DNA from 4 places in the Mesorhizobium sp. 113-3-3 genome. Region 3 is predicted to be linked to each of the others. Evidence: predicted binding sites of a transcription regulator. Region 3 holds the regulator's gene; each other region holds the start of a gene.
What was found. Region 3 encodes PhoB, which activates phosphate uptake and scavenging genes when phosphate is short. Its sites were predicted from a motif close to TGTCATNNANCTGTCAT; they were not measured.

Region 1: JG746_RS24395 (LTA synthase family protein) is a predicted target of PhoB. The motif match lies at 2,349-2,365, and genes of this name have one in related genera.
Region 2: JG746_RS11375 (acid phosphatase) is a predicted target of PhoB. The motif match lies at 2,753-2,769, and genes of this name have one in related genera.
Region 4: phnC (phosphonate ABC transporter ATP-binding protein) is a predicted target of PhoB. The motif match lies at 2,459-2,475, and genes of this name have one in related genera.

What each region holds. Positions count from the first base shown of each region.
Region 1 is NZ_AP023243.1:4,940,843-4,945,676, forward strand. Features, by position in the region: gene JG746_RS24380 (acyl carrier protein) at 1-182, opposite strand, end outside; gene fabG (3-oxoacyl-[acyl-carrier-protein] reductase) at 381-1,118, opposite strand; gene fabD (ACP S-malonyltransferase) at 1,178-2,125, opposite strand; gene JG746_RS24395 (LTA synthase family protein) at 2,404-4,332, shown strand; gene JG746_RS24400 (pilus assembly protein) at 4,371-4,834, opposite strand, start outside.
Region 2 is NZ_AP023243.1:2,350,718-2,355,551, forward strand. Features, by position in the region: gene petA (ubiquinol-cytochrome c reductase iron-sulfur subunit) at 1-483, shown strand, start outside; gene JG746_RS11365 (cytochrome b) at 500-1,801, shown strand; gene JG746_RS11370 (cytochrome c1) at 1,829-2,686, shown strand; gene JG746_RS11375 (acid phosphatase) at 2,814-3,509, shown strand; gene JG746_RS11380 (alpha-hydroxy acid oxidase) at 3,683-4,828, shown strand.
Region 3 is NZ_AP023243.1:1,536,564-1,541,397, reverse strand. Features, by position in the region: gene xylF (D-xylose ABC transporter substrate-binding protein) at 1-700, opposite strand, end outside; gene JG746_RS07440 (ROK family protein) at 970-2,220, shown strand; gene phoB (phosphate regulon transcriptional regulator PhoB) at 2,233-2,922, opposite strand; gene phoU (phosphate signaling complex protein PhoU) at 2,942-3,649, opposite strand; gene pstB (phosphate ABC transporter ATP-binding protein PstB) at 3,675-4,478, opposite strand; gene pstA (phosphate ABC transporter permease PstA) at 4,475-4,834, opposite strand, start outside.
Region 4 is NZ_AP023243.1:1,851,130-1,855,963, reverse strand. Features, by position in the region: gene phnK (phosphonate C-P lyase system protein PhnK) at 1-199, shown strand, start outside; gene phnL (phosphonate C-P lyase system protein PhnL) at 202-909, shown strand; gene JG746_RS09000 (DapH/DapD/GlmU-related protein) at 906-1,523, shown strand; gene JG746_RS08995 (DUF1868 domain-containing protein) at 1,610-2,320, shown strand; gene phnC (phosphonate ABC transporter ATP-binding protein) at 2,554-3,411, shown strand; gene phnD (phosphonate ABC transporter substrate-binding protein) at 3,504-4,412, shown strand; gene phnE (phosphonate ABC transporter, permease protein PhnE) at 4,470-4,834, shown strand, end outside.

The DNA.
Region 1 (4,834 bases), 3.4 Mb from region 3:
TCGGCCGCGTCGTCGGGAATTTCCACGCCGAACTCTTCTTCGAACGCCATGACGAGTTCGACCGTGTCGAGGCTGTCAGCGCCCAGATCATCGATGAAGCTCGCCTGCTCCGTCACTTTGTCGGCATCGACGCCAAGGTGCTCGATGACGATCTTCTTGACGCGCTCTGCGGTGTCACTCATTTGGGCATCCTCGTCTTTTGTTTGTCTGTCTTCGTTAGCGGGCAGAATGCCGCTAATCAAGCTGAAAGATGGTCCTGCCGGAAACGCAACGGCCACGAACCGGTTTTTGCCCGAACCGCCGGGTTGCGGGCCGCATTACACGAAAAATGGCCGAGGTCCAAGGTGAAATGGTCTCTTTTCACAGGCCCGCCATATCCGTCAAATCATGGCCATGCCGCCATTGACGTGGATGGTCTGGCCGGTGACGTAGGCGGCTTCGTTGGAGGCGAGGTAAACAACGGCGGACGCCACTTCGGCACTCGTGCCCATGCGGCGCGTCGGAATCGCCGCCATGATCGCCTCCTTCTGCTTGTCGTTGAGCTTGTCGGTCATGGCCGATTCGATGAAGCCCGGAGCAACGCAGTTGACGGTGATGTTGCGGGTGGCGATCTCCTGCGCCAGCGATTTGGAGAAGCCGATCATGCCGGCCTTGGAGGCGCAGTAATTGGTCTGGCCGGGATTGCCGGTCACGCCAACCACCGAGGTGATGTTGATGATGCGGCCATGGCGGCGGCGCATCATCGGATGGGTGAGTTCGCGCGTCAGCCGGAAAACAGCGGTCAGATTGACCTCGAGGACGGAGTCCCAATCGGCGTCCGACATGCGCACGAACAGGCCGTCCTTGGTGATGCCGGCATTGTTGACCAGGATGTCGACGCCTTCGAGCTCGGCCTCCGCCTTCTGGCCAAGCGCCTTGACCTCGTCGCGGTTCGACAGATTGGCCGGGAACAGCTTGACCCGGTCGCCGAGTTCGCCCGCCAAGGTTTCCAGTTTCTCGATGCGGGTGCCGTGCAGGCCGACAATGGCGCCTTGCGCATGCAGCACGCGGGCGATCGCCTCGCCGATGCCTCCGGATGCGCCGGTGACGAGCGCCTTGCGGCCGGTCAGTTCGAACATTTTCGTCTCCTGATCTGAGAAAACACCCTTCACACGGGTGGGGTCAAATCGCCAGTGGATTATGCAAGAGCGGCCAGTGCGGCCTCGACATCGGCCGGTGCGCCGACGGCTGCCGTCGCAATGTCGCGGTTGATGCGCCGTGCAAGGCCGGACAGCACCTTGCCGGCGCCGATCTCGTAAAGTGTCGCAACGCCGTTGGCGCCGAACCATTCCACCGTTTCGCGCCAGCGCACGCGGCCGGTGATCTGCTCGACCAGGCGCCGGGCGATCTCGTCGGGATCGCTGGTCGGGGTCACCGTGACGTTGGACACCACCGGCACCACCGGCGCATGCTTCGTCACACCGGCGAGCGCCTCGCGCATGACATTGGCCGCCGGTGCCATCAGCGCCGAATGGAAGGGCGCCGAGACCTGCAGCATCAGCGCCCGCTTGGCGCCCTTTTCGGTGCACAATTTGGCAGCCAGCTCGACCGCCGCCTTGGCGCCGGATATGACCAGCTGGCCGCCGCCATTGTCGTTGGCGATCTGGCAGACCTTGCCGGACCCTTGCGCGGCCTCGGCGCAAGCGGCTTCGACATCCGCCTGCTCCAGCCCGATGATGGCCGCCATGGCGCCCTCGCCGGCCGGCACCGCCGCCTGCATGGCGTTGCCGCGGATGCGCAGCAGCCGCGCGGCATCGGCGACGGACACAAAACCGGCTGCGGCAAGGGCCGAATATTCGCCCAGCGAATGGCCGGCGACATAGGCGACCTTGTCCTTCAGCGAGAAACCGCGCGATTCCAGCGCCCTGATCGCCGCCAGCGAAACCGCCATCAGCGCCGGCTGCGCGTTGGCCGTCAGCGTCAAGGTCTCTTCGGGACCTTCCCAGATCAGCTTCGACAGGTTTTCGCCGAGCGCGTCGTCGACTTCCTGGAAGACCCTGCGCGCCTCGGGAAAGGCGTCGGCGAGATCCTTGCCCATGCCGACAGCCTGGCTGCCTTGTCCCGGAAAGGTGAATGCGACGGCCATGCGAGGGCTCCCGAAGACTGGTTTTACTTGCCTGATAACACGAATTTTCCCTGCCTGTGGCGCAAGGCAGGCCGCCAAGTCAAGCCCGGGTCAACCCTACCCCGGCTCCGAACCGTGCGCCGAGTGCCTGTTCCAAAAGGCTTTTTGGCGATCACTCCTGATGAAAACCGCTCACGAATCGTTCGCTGGCTCTTCTTATTTCCGCTACAGGCGCTAGCTTTGCGTGACAATTATATGACAATCGCGTGACTTGGGTTGTCGCTGGGTGGGAAGTTAAAGTGGCAAAGAGTTCGAAACGCGCGGGTAAAGCCGCGCCTCAATTTCTGGAAGATGATCCGTCCACCGGCTATCTGCCGGGCCGGGCATGGCCGGTCGTCCGTTACGGGCTGATCAGCCTTGCGATCTCGACCATCCTGGTGTTCGCCATCGAACTGATCGTGCGCGGCGACTTTGCCGGCACGGTCTCCTTCTTCCTTCAGCCGCTCAAGCCGGGCTGGACCACCATCGTCGTCTTCGCGCTGATCCTGATTGGCCTCGACGCTGTGCTCGGCCGCAGTCATCAGAGCCTGATGATCGTCGCGCCATTGACGCTGTCGCTGGCCTTTGTCGGCCATCAGAAATCGCATTATCTCGGCGATCCGCTCTACCCGACTGACTTTCTCTACGCCCGCCAGATCGTCGCCCTGCTGCCGCTTCTGGTGCGCGACCGACCGATGACCGCGCTCGCCATGGTCGCCGGCATCGTCGCCGGGCTGTCGCTGCTCGTCTATGGCTGGCGGCTCTGGCGCCGCAAGGTTCCAGCGCTCAGCCACAAGGGCCGCCTTGCGCGGCTGACGCTGGCGGTGCCGCTGCTCGCCTTCTTCGTCTCGATCATGGACTATGCCACCTTCTCCTGGACCAGGGACCGGCTGCAGATCATCCCGATCATGTGGGACCAGAAGGAAAACTACGCCTCCAACGGCTTTGCGCTCGCCTTCGCGCTCAACGTGCCAATGGCGCATGTCTCGGCACCGCCTGGCTATACGGACAAGGCGATCGCGGCGATCGAGCGGCCGCAGATGACGGCATCGGTGCCCGATGAAAAGCCCGACATCATTATCGTCATGAGCGAATCCTTCTGGGATCCGAACAGGCTGCCCGGCGTCACCATCACGCCGGATCCCATTCCCACCGTGCGGGCATTGCGTTCCGGTTCGATGTTCTCGCCTGAATTCGGCGGCATGACCGCCAACATCGAATTCGAGGCGCTGACCGGCTTTTCCAACGCTTTCCTGCCGGCTGGCAGCATCCCCTACCAGCAATATGTGCGCACGCCGACGCCTTCCATGGCGACCTTCCTGAAGAGCGAGGGCTACAGGGCGCGCGCCATCCATCCCGGCACCAACTGGTTCTGGAACCGCGGCGCGGTCTACGCCGATTTCGGCTTCAACGATTTCAGGTCGGAAGAGACGCTGCCGCCCATGGAAAAGCGCGGACCGCTGGCATCGGATGCGGCGATGACGGACGAGATCATCCGCGAAGCCGACGCCAGCGACGACCCGGTGTTCTTCTTCGCGGTCAGCCTGCAGAACCATGGCCCCTATGAGCCAAACCGCTATTACAACCCGACCCACGCGGTGCAGGCGCCGATCAGCCAGTGGGCGCGCGACTCGCTGTTGAGCTATGCGGAAGGTTCAGCCGACGCGGACCGCGGCCTTGAACGGCTGATCGAATGGGCCAAGAAGCGGGAGCGGCCGACGATCGTCGCCTTCTTCGGCGACCATTTGCCGCCGCTTGGGCCGGTCTATGTCGAGACCGGCTTCCTGAAGGACAATGTCGCGCCGCGCAAGGAGCCGACACCGCAGGCCGCCCTCGACCATCACGAAACGCCACTGATCATCTGGTCGAACCGTTCCGGTCCGGTCGCTGATCTCGGCACGGTGAGCCCGGCGTTCCTGCCCTATCATATCCTGACTGCCGCCGGCATCACTCATCCCTACTATACGGGCTTCCTGGGCGAGATGCGGGAGCGCTACCGCGTGGTCGACCGCAACCTGCTTCTGACCCCGGCCGGCGAGGCCACGCCCGACTGGTCGCGGCAGAAAGAGATCGACCCGGCGATCCGCGATTTCCGGCTCATCCAGTACGACATGATGTTCGGCAAGCGCCACGCGGCGCCCGACTTCTTCCCCGAGACGGTCGACAAGGTCGTCGCCCACACGAGCTGAGGGGGTCCGATCCTTTGGAGGTGCGTGTGAGAGGCAGCTTAGTTGGTCAGCTGCAGCCTCGAGAACTTGTTGGCGATCTGCTGGAAAACATCCGGCAGCTTGGCCGGATCGTTGACCGCATAGTAGCCGCTCGGGTCCGAGGCGCAGGCACTGTACAGTGTGCGATTGGCGGCGGTGTCGGACTGCAGCACCATGGTGTAGATCTGCACGCCCTGGTTCTTCAACTGCGTGCACACGCTCTTGGTCCAGCCGTCGACATTGCGGGCCGCCGCCGTCTGGTTGTCCGACCCGAAGCGACCATCGGCCAGATATCCATAGGATGTATAGTCGGACTTGGTCGGCTGATTGCTGGCCCCGTAGACCACGTTCTCGCCGTCGGTGAGCAGCATGACGATCTTGCTGACGCCTGCCGTCTTGAACGGCGCACCGTCGGTATAGGGCGCGCCCGGCGACAGCACCCGCATGCCCCACGACAGGCCCTCCGAAACGTTGGTGCCGGAGC
Region 2 (4,834 bases), 810 kb from region 3:
GCCGGCGCCGTCGCCTGGCCGTTCATCGACCAGATGCGCCCCGATGCCTCGACGCTGGCGCTCGCCTCGGTGGAAGTCGATGTCGCCTCGCTGACGCCCGGCATGTCGCTGATCGTCAAGTGGCGCGGCAAGCCGGTCGTGGTGCGCAACCGCACCGAAAAGGAAATGAAGGACGGCGAGGCCGTCAACCTCTCCGATCTCAAGGATCCGATCGCCCGCAACGCCAATCTGCCGGCCGACGCGCCGGCGACCGACGCCAACCGCACCACGCCCGGCAAGGAAGCCTGGATGGTGATGGTTCAGGTCTGCACGCATCTGGGCTGCATCCCGCTCGGCCAGGAAGGCGATTTCGGCGGCTGGTTCTGCCCGTGCCATGGTTCGCAGTACGACACCGCCGGCCGCATCCGCAAAGGCCCGGCGCCCGAGAACATGGCTGTGCCGGTATTCAAATTCATTTCCGATACCAAGATCCTTATCGGTTGAGGCAGGGGATATTTCGATGAGCGAGGGACACTCGACCTATACGCCCAAGACCGGTATCGAACGCTGGTTCGACGCCCGCATGCCGCTGCCGCGGCTGGTTTACGACAGCTTCATCGCCTATCCGGTGCCGCGCAACCTCAACTATGCCTGGACCTTCGGCGGCATCCTGGCGATCATGCTGGTGGCGCAGATACTGACCGGCATCGTGCTGGCCATGCACTATACTGCCGACACCAATCTCGCCTTCGGCTCCGTCGAAAAGATCATGCGTGACGTCAATTCCGGCTGGCTGTTGCGCTACATGCACGCCAACGGCGCCTCGTTCTTCTTCGTCGCCGTCTACATCCACATCTTCCGTGGCCTCTACTACGGCTCCTACAAGGCGCCGCGCGAGCTGCTGTGGATCCTCGGCTGCATCATCTACCTGCTGATGATGGCGACCGGCTTCATGGGCTATGTGCTGCCGTGGGGGCAGATGAGCTTCTGGGGCGCCACCGTCATCACCGGCTTCTTCAGCGCCATCCCGCTGGTCGGCGACTGGATCCAGCAACTGCTGCTCGGCGGCTTCGCCGTCGATAATCCGACGCTGAACCGCTTCTTCGCGCTGCACTACCTCTTGCCGTTCATGATTGCCGGCGTCGTCGTGCTCCACGTCTGGGCGCTGCATGTGGTGGGCCAGTCGAACCCTACCGGCATCGAGGTCAAGTCGAAGACCGACACCGTCGCCTTCACGCCCTACGCGACCATCAAGGACGCGTTCGGCATGATCGTGTTCCTGTTCTTCTTCGCCTATTTCGTCTTCTACCTGCCGAACTATCTCGGCCATCCGGACAATTACACGGTCGCCAACCCGCTGAAGACCCCGGCCCATATCGTTCCGGAATGGTATTTCCTGCCGTTCTACGCGATCCTGCGCGCCATCACCTTCAACATCGGGCCGATCAATTCCAAGCTCGGCGGCGTGCTGTGCATGTTCGGCGCCATCGTCATGCTGTTCCTGGTGCCGTGGCTCGACACGTCCAAGGTGCGCTCGGCGGTCTACCGGCCCTGGTACAAGCTGTTCTTCTGGCTGTTCGTGGCCGACGCCATCCTGCTCGGCTGGCTGGGCTCGCAGCCGGCGGAAGGCAGCTATGTGTTCATGGCGCAGATGGCGACGCTGTTCTACTTCGCCTTCTTCCTGATCGCGCTGCCGGTGCTTGGCCTGATCGAGACACCGCGCAGGCTGCCGAACTCGATCACCGAAGCGGTGCTCGAAAAGAACAAGGGTGGCAGCGGGCATCCGGCGGGCGCCACGGCCGCGCCAGAGACCAAGGGCTGAGCGGTAGAGAATCTAAGGGGATTTGGCATGAAAAAGATTCTCACCTCGCTGGCGCTGGTCGGCCTCGTGGCCGCCGGCACCGCAGCGTTCGCGGCCGAAGAGGCGCACAACGCGGCGGCGCCCACGCATTTCCCGATCAACGAACCGAAGGAAATGAACTGGAGCTTCACCGGCCCGTTCGGCACTTATGACAAGGCGCAGCTGCAGCGTGGCCTGAAGGTCTACAAGGAAGTCTGCTCGGCCTGCCATTCGATGAACCTGGTGGCGTTCCGCACCCTGTCGGACCTCGGCTACAACGAAGCCCAGATCAAGACGCTGGCCGCCGAATACACCATCCATGACGGTCCCAACGACGCCGGCGACATGTTCGACCGTCCCGGCAAGCCGTCCGACCACTTCCCGGCGCCGTTCGCCAATGAGGAGGCCGCGGCCGCCTCCAATGGTGGCGCGGCTCCGCCCGACATGTCGCTGCTGGCCAAGGCGCGTGGCGTCGAGCGCGGCTTCCCGCAGTTCGTCTTCGATATCTTCACCCAGTATGACGCGGGCGGCCCCGACTACATCCATTCGCTGCTGACCGGCTACGACCAGACACCGCCGGCCGGAATGGTCATCCCGGAAGGCACACACTACAACCCGTACTTCATGTCCGGCGTGTCGCTGAAGATGCCCAAGCCCCTCTCCGACGGCCAGGTGACCTATGATGACGGTTCGCCGCAGACCGTCGACCAGTATTCCCGCGACGTGGCTGCCTTCCTGACCTGGGCCGCCGAGCCGCACATGGAAGACCGCAAGAAGATGGGCTTCCGCGTGCTGGTGTTCCTGCTGCTCTTCGGGGCGCTGGTCTACCTCACCAAGCGCAAGGTGTGGGAAGGCGTCGCGCACTAAGCAGCGCGCCCAACCGACCACAAAAGGCGCCGAAAGGCGCCTTTTTGCATTTCAGGCGACAGGCTGTGTCACATGGCCGTCACCGCCAACAGCGATCCTGCGTCATTCCCACCAAAGGATCGCACCCATGAAGAAATACGCATCGCTGACTGCTGGTCTGCTGTTGCTGGTCATCGGCTCGGCCGCCCAGGCCGAAGACGCAAAGCCCTTCGTCACCAACAAGGACATCGACCTGACGATGATCCTGCCGCCGCCGCCGGCAAACGATTCGGCGCAGACCAAGGCCGAACTCGGCGCGGTGCTGACGCTGCAGGTGACGCGCACGCCCGAGATGATTGCCAGCGCCGTTGCCGACTCCGAAGAGAATGTCTGGCGCTTTGCAAACGTCATGGGGCCGAATTTCACCAAGGACAAGCTGCCGAAGTTCAGCGCCTTCTTCGACCGCGTGGTCGAGACCGAAGGCGCTGTCGTCGATCCGGCCAAGGATGTCTGGAAGCGCCCGCGTCCGCATCAGCTCAGCGACCTCGTCAAGCCGGTGGTCAAGCTGTCGAGCTCCGGCTCCTGGCCGTCCGGCCACGCCACGGTCGGCACCATGATGGGCATCATCCTGGCCGACATGGTTCCGGAGAAGCGCGCCAAGATCATGGCGCGTGCGGCCGAATACGACCACAATCGTGAGGTTGGCGGCATCCACTATGCGTCCGATGTCGAGATGGGCAAGATTTCCGGCAGCGTCATTGCCGCTGTCCTGCTCAACCGGGACGACTTCAAGGCCGAATACGAAGTGGCCAGGGCCGAGCTTCGTTCCGATCTCGGCATGTAATCTTCGCCGGCAGCCGGCTTCGATGCGAGGGGCGCTCCAGGCGCCCCTTTTTCTTTTCACGGCCATGCCCGGCGGGGTTCAGCAATTAGTCCGTTGGCATGGCGGCATCGGATTGATATTCGACGCATCGAAGGGCGGCAAAGGCTGGCCCGCCATGGCCTGGGAAATCGATGATGCGGCTCAACGACTGTCATAACTTTTCCGATTTCCGCCGCATGGCGCGGCGAAGGCTGCCGGGGCCGATCTTCAACTACATCGACGGTGCGGCCGACGATGAGGTCACCTATCGCCGCAACACCGAAAGCTTCGAGACCTGCGATCTCGTTCCCAACGTGCTGCGTGGGGTAAGCGAGATCGACATGTCGGTGACGGTGATGGGGCAAAAGCTGGCCATGCCGTTCTACTGCTCGCCGACCGCCCTGCAGCGGCTTTTCCATCATCAGGGCGAGCGCGCCGTGGCGAAGGCCGCCGCCAAATACGGCACCATGTTCGGGGTCTCCTCGCTGGGCACCGTCAGCCTCGAGGAGGCGCGCGGGATCAGCAGCAGTCCACAGGTCTACCAGTTCTATTTCCACCGGGATCGCGGCCTCAACCGGGCGATGATGCAGCGGGCGAAGCAGGTTGGCGTCGAGGTGATGATGCTGACCGTCGACAGCATCACGGGGGGAAACCGCGAGCGCGACAAGCGCACCGGCTTTGCCATTCCCTTCAAGCTCAACCTTGCGGGAATGGCGCAGTTCGCGCTCAAGCCGGCCTGGGCGATCAATTATTTCACGCATGAGGGGTTCAAGCTGCCGCAGCTCGACGAGCATGTGGACATGGGCGGCGGCACGATGTCGATCAGCCGCTATTTCACCGAAATGCTCGATCCGTCGATGACCTGGGACGATGTCGCCGAGATGGTCAGGCAGTGGTCGGGGCCGTTCTGCCTCAAAGGCGTCATGTCGGTCGAGGACGCCAAACGCGCCGTCGAGATCGGCTGCAGCGGCATCGTGCTTTCCAACCATGGCGGGCGTCAGCTGGACGGTTCGCGGGCGGCATTCGACCAGTTGGCCGAGATCGTCGATGCCGTCGGCGACCGCATCGACGTCATCATGGACGGCGGCGTCCAGCGTGGCACCCATGTGTTGAAGGCGCTGTCGCTCGGTGCCAAGGCGGTGGGCCTTGGCCGCTACTATCTGTTCCCGCTGGCGGCGGCCGGCCAGCCGGGTGTCGAACGGGCGCTTGAACAGATGCGCGTCGAGATCGAACGCGGCATGAAGCTGATGGGCTGCAGTTCGATCGGACAATTGTCACGCGAGAACCTGCGCTTCCGGTAACCGGCA
Region 3 (4,834 bases):
CCTGCGCCGTCAGCGCCGCGACGACGCCGCCGGCGGTGCCGTCATTGGCCGCGACCACCGCGTCGACCTTGTTGTCGTTGGCGGTCAGGAACTGCTCCATGTTCTTCTGGGCGTTGGCGGGCAGCCAGCCGTCCGTATAGGCCTCGCCGACATTCTTGATCTTGCCGCTGTCGATGGCAGCCTTCAGCACTTCCATCGAGCCCGCGAACAGGAAGTCGGCATTCGGATCGGCGCCCGAGCCCTTGATGAAGACATAGTTGCCTTCCGGCTTGGCCTTGAACACCGCGCTCGCCTGCAGGCGACCGACTTCCTTGTTGTCGAAGGTCAGGTAGAAGACGTCCTTGTTCTCGATCAGGCGGTCATAGCCGACGACCGGAATGCCTTCGTCCAGCGCCTTCTGCACGGCCGGGCCGATGGCCGAGGCATCCTGCGCCAGGATGATCAGCGAATTGGCGCCCTGCGAGATCAGGCTTTCGACATCGGTGAGCTGCTTTCCGGGATTGGACTGCGCGTCAGCGGAAATGTACTTGTCGCCGGCGGCCTCGATGGCCTTCTTCATGGCGGCCTCGTCGGTCTTCCAGCGCTCTTCCTGGAAGTTGGACCACGAAACGCCGATGACCTTGTCCTTCGCCTGCGCGACCGACGCAAGCGTCAGCGACATGGCGACACCCGCCAGGATGGCGGTTGTGAATCTCTTCATAATATTCCTCCCTGCGCCGCGTATGGCGCGACCAAACTGGCCCTAAGGCCGGCACAGAGGCTCTATTTTTTCGAGCCTCGAAAAAACACTGGTCTAACACCGGAACGCTGTCAACAACGATTCTGATGGATTTTGATGCCCTTCCGAATTTTTTTCGAGCCTCGGAATAAATAAATGACAGGACGGGCCGCTTCTGCCAGTATTTGACCGTGTCGCGCGGCGTTCGAGGGACCGGAGGAGCCGCGGCGACCGGGAGGATATGGAAAAACATGTCGGTCGGAATCCGTCACGACGATCTGCGCCGGCGCAACCGCGCCATGGTGATCACGGCCGTGCGCCGGGCCGGCCGGCCTTCGCGCACCGAGATCGCGGCGACCACCGGCCTCAGCCATTCGACCATATCGGCGATTTCCTCCGACCTGATCGGTGAAGGCATCCTGGCCGAGGGCAAGCCGAGCGAGGCCGGCGCGCTCAAACGCGGCAGGCCGCAGGTCGGCCTTGGCCTCAACCCGGAGGCCGCGGCTGTCATGACCGTGGTGCTGTCGCTGAATTTCCTCTCCGTCGCCGTCATCGACTATGCCGGCCAGGTGATATCGGAGGAACAGCGCCGGCTGGACACGCTGACCATGTCGCGCGAAGCGCTGATCGGCGAATGCACGGCAATCGTGCGACGGCGGCTCGAGGATCCCGACATCGACGTACGCAGCGTCGCCCGCATCGCGCTGGCGATCCAGGGCATCACCGACACCGAAGCCCGGGCGATGCTCTGGTCGCCGATCACGCCGCAGACCGACATCGCCTTCGCCGACATACTCGAAGCCGAGTTCGGCATCCCCGCCACCATGGAAAACGACTGCAACATGATGGCGGTGGCGCTGCGCTGGCGCGATCCCGAGCGCTACCGCGACGACTTCATCGCCATCCTTTTGTCGCACGGCATCGGCATGGGGCTGGTGCTGAAGGGCGAGCTGTTCACCGGCACCCATTCCTCGGGCGGCGAGTTCGGCCACATGATCCATCGGCCGGGCGGCGCGCTCTGCCGCTGCGGCCGCCGTGGCTGCGTCGAGGCTTATGCCGGCAACTATGCCATCTGGCGCAACGCCAGGCAGCTCAGCGAGGACACCGAGCCGGTGGCCGATGTCAGCGACGCGCAGATGCGGGCATTGGCCGCCACGGCACGCGAACGGGACGGGCCCGAGCGCGAAGCCTACCGCAAGGCCGGCGAGGCACTTGGCTACGGCCTCGGCAGCCTGTTCGCGCTGATCGATCCCGCGCCCGTCGCCATGGTCGGCGTCAGCGCCGCCGCCTTCGACCTGATCGAGCCGGCACTGCGCGAGGCGATCGCCCAGACCGCTGGCGGCCAGCACTCGAAATCGATCTCCTTCGACACCGAGCCGAACGAGCTGCCGCTGATCCGCGAAGGCTGTGCCATGCGCGCGCTGACCTTCGTCGACCAGGAGATTTTCGCGCCGGGCGTGCAAACGAAAGCGGGCCTTGCCGCCAAGAAAAACGTCGCCTGAATCAGGTCGCTTTCAATCTTCCCTGATCGCGTAGCCAGCGCCGCGAATGGTGCGGATGACATCCGGCATGCGGCCATTGTTGACCGCCTTGCGCAGCCGGCCGACATGCACGTCGACAGTGCGTTCGTCGATGTAGATCGTCTCGCCCCAGACATTGTCGAGCAGTTGGCTGCGCGAGAACACGCGGCCGGGGTGGCGCATCATGAATTCGAGCAGGCGGAATTCGGTCGGTCCGAGCCGGATCTCGCTCTTCTTGCGATAGACCCGGTGCGATTCGCGGTCGAGCACGATGTCGCCGACCTTGAGCACGCTGGACAGCACTTCCGGCTTGGCGCGGCGCAGCAGCGCCTTGACGCGAGCCATGAATTCCGGCGTCGAGAACGGCTTGACCAGATAGTCGTCGGCGCCGGTGGACAGCCCACGCACACGGTCGCTTTCTTCGCCCCGCGCGGTCAGCATGATGATCGGCAGCCGCTCGGTCTCGGGCCGCATCCGCAGGCGCCGGCAGAGTTCGATGCCGGACACCGCCGGCACCATCCAGTCGAGCACCAGGAGGTCGGGCACGTTCTCCTGCAGGCGGATTTCGGCTTCGTCGCCGCGTGTCACCACCTCGACCTGATAACCTTCCGATTCCAGATTGTAGCGGAGGAGCACGCCGAGCGGCTCCTCGTCCTCCACCACCATGATGCGTGGTGCGATCATCGCTTGGTTACCCCTGCGCTCAGGCCGCCGGCGCCGACATCGCCGTCTCGTCCTGCTTTGGACGGTTGGCGGGCAGTTGCGTGCCGGTCAGGACATAGTACGCGTTCTCGGCGATGTTGGTCACATGGTCGCCGATGCGTTCGAGATTCTTGGCGCAGAACAACAGATGCGTGCAGGCCGTGATGTTGCGCGGATCCTCCATCATATAGGTCAGCAGTTCGCGGAAGACGGAGGTGTATTTGACGTCGATGCGTTCGTCGTCGGCGCGCAGCTTCGCCAGTGCGGCGGCATCGCGCGCCGCATATTCCTCGATCACGCCCTGCACCTGGATCAGCACCAGCTGCGCCATGGCGTCGATGGAATGCGACAGGTCGCGCGGCGTGGAGCTGAGGCCGACGGTGCCGACGCGCTTGGCAATGTTCTTGGCAAGGTCGCCGATGCGTTCGAGATCGCCGGCCATGCGGATCGAGCCCACGACATGACGCAGATCGTCGGCCATAGGCTGGCGCTTGGCGATCAGCGTGATGGCGCGGTCGTCGAGCTCGCGCTGGCGCGCATCCATGATGGCGTCGTCGGAGACCACGCGCTGGGCGAGCGCATTGTCGGAATTCAGCAGCGCCTTGGTGGCGCCGCCGACCATCGAGCCGGCGAGATCGCCCATGTCGCTGATCAGCCTGCTGATCTGTCCGAGATCCTCGTCGAAGGCTGCGACTGTGTGTTCGGCCATGATCCTGGTCCTCGTATGCGTGCGATCAGCCGAAGCGGCCGGTGATGTAGTCTTGCGTGCGCTTCTCGCGAGGCGACGTGAAGATCTTCTCGGTTTTGTCGAATTCGACCAGTTCGCCCAGATACATGAAGGCCGTCTGCTTCGACACGCGCGCGGCCTGCTGCATGTTGTGGGTGACGATGACGATCGTGTAGTCGGCCTGCAGCTCGTCGATCAGTTCCTCGATCTTGGCGGTCGACAGCGGGTCGAGCGCCGAGGCCGGCTCGTCGAGCAGGATGACTTCCGGCTTCACCGCCACGGTGCGGGCGATGCACAGCCGCTGCTGCTGGCCGCCCGACAGGCTGAGGCCGCTGGCGTTGAGCTTGTCCTTGACCTCGGTCCACAGCGCCGCGCGCTTCAGCGCCTGCTCGACACGGCCGTCCATCTCGGCCTTGCTGATCTTCTCATAGAGCCTGACGCCGAAAGCGATGTTCTCGTAGATCGACATCGGGAACGGTGTCGGCTTCTGGAACACCATGCCGATCTTGGTGCGCAGCAGGTTGAGATCCTGCGAGCGGTCGAGAATGTTCTGGCCGTCGAGCAGCACCTGGCCCTCGGCGGTCTGCTTGGGATAGAGCTCGTAGATGCGGTTGAAGACGCGCAGCAGCGTCGACTTTCCGCAACCCGAAGGGCCGATGAAGGCGGTGACGCTGCGCTCGGGCAGCGACAGCGTGATGTCCTTCAGCGCCTTCGACTGGCCGTAGTAGAAGTTGAGGTTCTTGACCTCGATCTTGGCCTTGGTCACCGCCTCGGCGGCGATCGTCATGTCTGGAGACAACATCTGGCTCATTTGTCCTCTCTGCGTCCGGTCAGGCTGCGCGCAAAGATGCTGAGCGCGAGAACCGTCAATGTGATGATGAGTGCGCCGGTCCAGGCCAGCTGCTGCCATTCCTCATAGGGACTGAGAGCGAACTGGAAGATGGTGACAGGCAGGCTGGCCATCGGCGCGTTGAGATTGCTCGACCAGAACTGGTTGTTCAGCGCCGTGAAAAGAAGCGGTGCGGTCTCGCCGGAGATGCGCGCGATCGCCAGCAATATGCCGGTGACGATGCCCGAAAGCGCGGCGCGATAGGCAACCGAGCGGATGACCACCCAGCGCGGCGCGCCGATCGCGGTGCCCGCTTCGCGCAAGGCGTTCGGCACCAG
Region 4 (4,834 bases), 310 kb from region 3:
GTTGCGCGGGCTGGTCACCGATCTCGGCCTCGCGGCCATTGTCGTCACGCACGATCTCGCCGTGGCGCGGCTTTTGTCACAGCGCATGATGGTGATGAAGGACGGCCGCGTCGTCGAAAGCGGCCTCACCGACCGCGTGCTCGACGACCCGCGCGCGCCCTATACGCAGCTTCTCGTTTCCTCGATTCTGCAGGTCTGATCATGCCGACGCCCCTCGTTGTTTCCGACGTCGCCAAGAGCTTCACCATGCATCTGCGCGACGGCATCAAGCTGCCGGTCGTCGCCGGTGTCTCGTTCTCGATCAAGGCCGGCGAATGCACCGTGCTCGGCGGCCCGTCCGGTGCCGGCAAGAGCTCGATCCTGAAGATGCTCTACGGCAACTACGCCGTCGACGAAGGCCAGATCATCGTCAGGCACGAGGATGGACTGATCGATCTCGCCCTTGCCAGCCCGCGCACCGTGCTCGCCGTTCGCCGGCAAACGATCGGCTATGTCAGCCAGTTCCTGCGCACCGTGCCGCGCGTTTCGGCGCTCGACGTCGTCGCCGAACCGCTGATCGAACGCGGCGAGGAGCGCGAGGTTGCACGCGGCAAGGCACGCGCCCTGCTGGCACAGTTGAACCTGCCGGAGAAACTCTGGGCGCTGCCGCCGGCGACTTTCTCCGGCGGCGAACAGCAGCGCGTCAACATCGCGCGCGGCTTCATCACCGAGCACCCCATCCTGCTGCTCGACGAACCGACCGCCTCGCTCGACGCCACCAACCGCGACGTGGTGATCGCACTCATCGCCGCCAAGAAGGCGGCAGGCGTTGCCCTGCTCGGCATCTTCCACGACCACGACGTGCGCGAGGCGGTGGCCGACCGCATCATCGACGTCACCGCTTTTGCTCCGGGAAAGCTCGCTGCATGACCAGGAAATTGTCGGAGACGCCGCTGATCCACCCGACGGCGGAGGTGCACAATTCGACGCTCGGCCGCTGGACCGAGATCGCCGACCGCAGCCGGGTTTCGGAATCTGAACTCGGCGACTATTCCTACATGATGCAGGATTGCTCGGTCTGGTGCGCGACGATTGGCAAGTTTGCCAACATCGCCGCAAGCGTGCGCCTCAACGCCACCAACCACCCGACCTGGCGGCCGACGCTGCACCACTTCACCTACCGCGCCTCGGACTATTGGGACGACGCCGAGCACGAGAGCGCGTTCTTTGCCCAGCGCCGCGCCAAGCGGGTCACCATCGGCCACGACACCTGGCTCGGCCACGGCTCGACCGTCCTGCCCGGCGTCAGCGTCGGCGATGGCGCGGCGGTCGGCGCCGGCGCGGTCGTCTCGAAGGATGTCGCGCCCTACACCATCGTCGCCGGCGTGCCGGCCAAACCGATCCGCGAACGCTTCGACCGCCGCACCGCCGAACGCTACCAGGCGCTTGCCTGGTGGGACTGGGACCACGCCAGGCTGCGCGCCTCGCTCGATGATTTTCGCGAGCTGTCAGCCGAAGCCTTCCTGGAGAAATACGAGGGATAGGTCCTCACATCATCGTTATAAGAGAGCCTGTTCATATCCCTGACACAGGACTCGGACAGGACGCCATCTCCCCCAAGGAGATCGCCATGCTCGACACCATCAGACCCTCGCTCGCCGGATTCTTTGCCGGCTCCAATCCGATGCCCCCGTTGCATCTCGGCACGCGCTACGACACGGCGGGCAATTTCCTGACCGAACCGGGTAACACCGTCGTCAGCCATCTCGTCAGCGGATCGCCCTCCGAAGCGGTGGTTCTGGAGGTCCGCGAGCGCATGCTCGCCATGCCCGACGCCGACCGGCTCGCCTTCACGCCCGCCTCCAGCCTGCACATGACGCTGTTCCAGGGCATCATAGAATATCGCCGCCGCTTGCCCTTCTGGCCGCAGGACGTGCCGCTCGACACCAGCATCGACGCCATGACCCGCCTCTATCTGGAACGCTTGAAGGGGTTCAGAGGCTTCGGCCCGTTCAACATCAAGGTGGTTGAAATCGTGCCGACCGGTCTTACCGTTGCCGGTGCAACGGACGAGGACGTGCGCATCATGCGTCAATGGCGCGATGCGCTGGCGGTGCGGTTCGGCTACCGGCACCCCGACCACGACACCTACGTCTTCCACATCACCTTCGCCTACCAGATCCAGCGTCTTGCCGACGACCGTGTCGCAGCGTGGCAGGCGCTGTTCGGCGACTGCCTGGCGCTTTTCGCAAGACAGGCTCCGATAATCGAGATCAAGGCGCCCGCCTTCTGCGCTTTCCGCGACATGAAGCATTTCGAGGAATTGCTGGTGCTCGGCTGATCGCCAGCCAGGCGCCGGTGCATGTCGCCCGAAAGTGACCTCGGTTTTGGGAGAACGACATGCACAAGAACAAAGACCTGAAGCGCGTCGCATGAATTCGTTTCAGCGCGACGCGCTTCACTCACCGCGCCTGTGGAGCGTAACAAAACTGACATGCTGGCGACACGGCAGGTTCATGTGGCTGCGCTAGGCGAGTGCCTGACGATCAACAAGGTCGGGACTGGAACCTGCTCATGTCAGCAAGCTCTGCCACACTCGAAATCCGCGGCGTCAGCCGACGATTTGGCAAGAACACCGCCGTCAGCGACGTCAACATCTCGATCCCGCAGGGTCAGATGGTTGGCGTCATCGGCCGTTCGGGCGCTGGCAAATCGACCCTTCTTCGCATGATCAACCGTCTTGTCGACCCCAGCCAAGGGTCGATTTTTTTTGACGGCGCCGAGGTCTCCCAGCTGCGCGGCTCGCCGCTGCGGCGATGGCAGCGCGACTGCGCCATGATCTTCCAGCAGTTCAACCTGGTGCCGCGCCTCGACGTGCTGACCAACGTGCTGCTCGGCAAATTGAACCACCGTTCGACACTGTCCAACCTTCTCGGCATGTTCTCGCGCGCCGAATGCGCCGAGGCGGTCGCAGCGCTCGAGCGGCTCGACATAGCCCGCACGGCACTTCAGCCCGCCGGCACCCTTTCCGGCGGACAGCAGCAGCGCGTCGCCATCGCCCGCGCTTTGATGCAGCAGCCCAAGGTGATCCTCGCCGACGAGCCGATCGCCTCGCTCGACCCGCTCAACGCCAAGGTGGTGATGGATTCGCTGCAGGACATCAATCTGCGCGAGGGCATCACCGTCGTCACCAATCTGCACACGCTCGACACCGCGCGCGCCTATTGCAGCCGCATCATCGGCATGGCCGCCGGCAAGGTCGTCTTCGACGGCCCGCCCGAAGAGCTCAACCGTGAGGCGGTGCGCCTCGTCTACGGCGCCGACAGCAATGGCGCGGAGATATCGGAGGCCATTACCTCCACCAGCGTTGCCTTCAAGCAGAAGATCGCAGCATCCGCCGGACCGCTCGAACCCGCATTCCCGGGTTACTGAGAGCAGTTGGGATCGCCAGCCCGCGTCAAGGGCACCTGTCAAAATCAAGAACGCTGCCGGCGCGGGGCCGGAACTTACAGGAGAGACATCAAATGTTCAGGAAGATGGTTTTCAGCGCCGTTTCGGTGCTCGCCATGGCGACCAGCATGGCCCACGCCGCCGATCTGAAGGAATTCCGCGTCGGCATTCTGGGCGGTGAAAACGAGACCGACCGGCTGCGCAACTACCAGTGCCTTGCCGACCATCTGAAGACCGAATTCGGCTTCGAGAAGGTCTCGCTGTTCCCCGCGGCCGACTATGACGGCGTTATCCAGGGCCTGCTCGGCGGCACGCTCGACTTCGCCGAACTCGGCGCCTCCGGCTATGCCAGCGTCTATCTCAAGGATCCCAAGGCGGTGACCCCGATCCTCACCACCAAGCAGACCGACGGTTCCACCGGTTACTATTCGATCGGCCTGGCACTGAAGACCTCGGGCATCACCGACATCAAGTCGGCCAAGGGCAAGAAGCTCGGCTATGCCGATCCGGATTCGACCTCGGGCTACCTGATCCCGCTGACCCAGATTCCGAAGGAAACCGGCGCCTCGAACGAAACCTTCTTCGCCTCGACCCAGTTCAATGGCGGCCATGAGAACAACATCCTGGCCGTGCGCGACGGCAAGGTCGATGTCGCAGTCGACGATTCCTCCGGCATCGGCGACTTCAAGAACGGCTTCACCTCCGGCTCCTTCCACAAGGTCGTCGCCAAGGGCGCCGCGGACCCGAACGACTTCGTCGAAGTCTGGCGCTCGGGCCTGATCCCGAACGGCCCGCTGGTCGTGCGCACCGCGCTGGGCGACGAGATGACCGCCAAACTCGCCGCCTTCTTCACCGATCTGCCGAAGAAGGACAAGGCTTGCTTCGAGGGCGTGGAAGGTGGCGATTTCACCGGCTACGTTCCGGTGAAGCCGGACTTCTACAACGTCATCGTCGAAGCCCGTAAGGCAGCCATCGGCGGCTAACGGCGAAATCGGAAAGGGCGGTGTTCAAGAAACACCGCCCTTTTTGCATCTCCGATCATGACCCTTTCCGTGACAGCCCCCTCATTGACAGCCGCCTCCGGCGCCACCCACCCGATGGCCGATGCCTGGCGACGCCAGACGTCGCTGCGCCGGTTCTATACCGTGCTCGGCGTCGGCCTGCTGCTGGCCGCGATGTTCGCCAGCATGTGGTTCGCCGACGAAGCCAATGCCGGGCACTTCTTCGACCGGCTGCCGCATATTCTGGATTTCCTGAGCTGGCTGGTCCCCAAGGACTGGAACGACGTCTGGCGGGCGCTGTTCGACATTGCCTCGCCGCATGACACCGGCACCCAGGAATACAACTTCCCGCTCGGGCGCGTTTATGTCTGGGGTGGTTTTTACATCCCCGAATATTTCGAGCT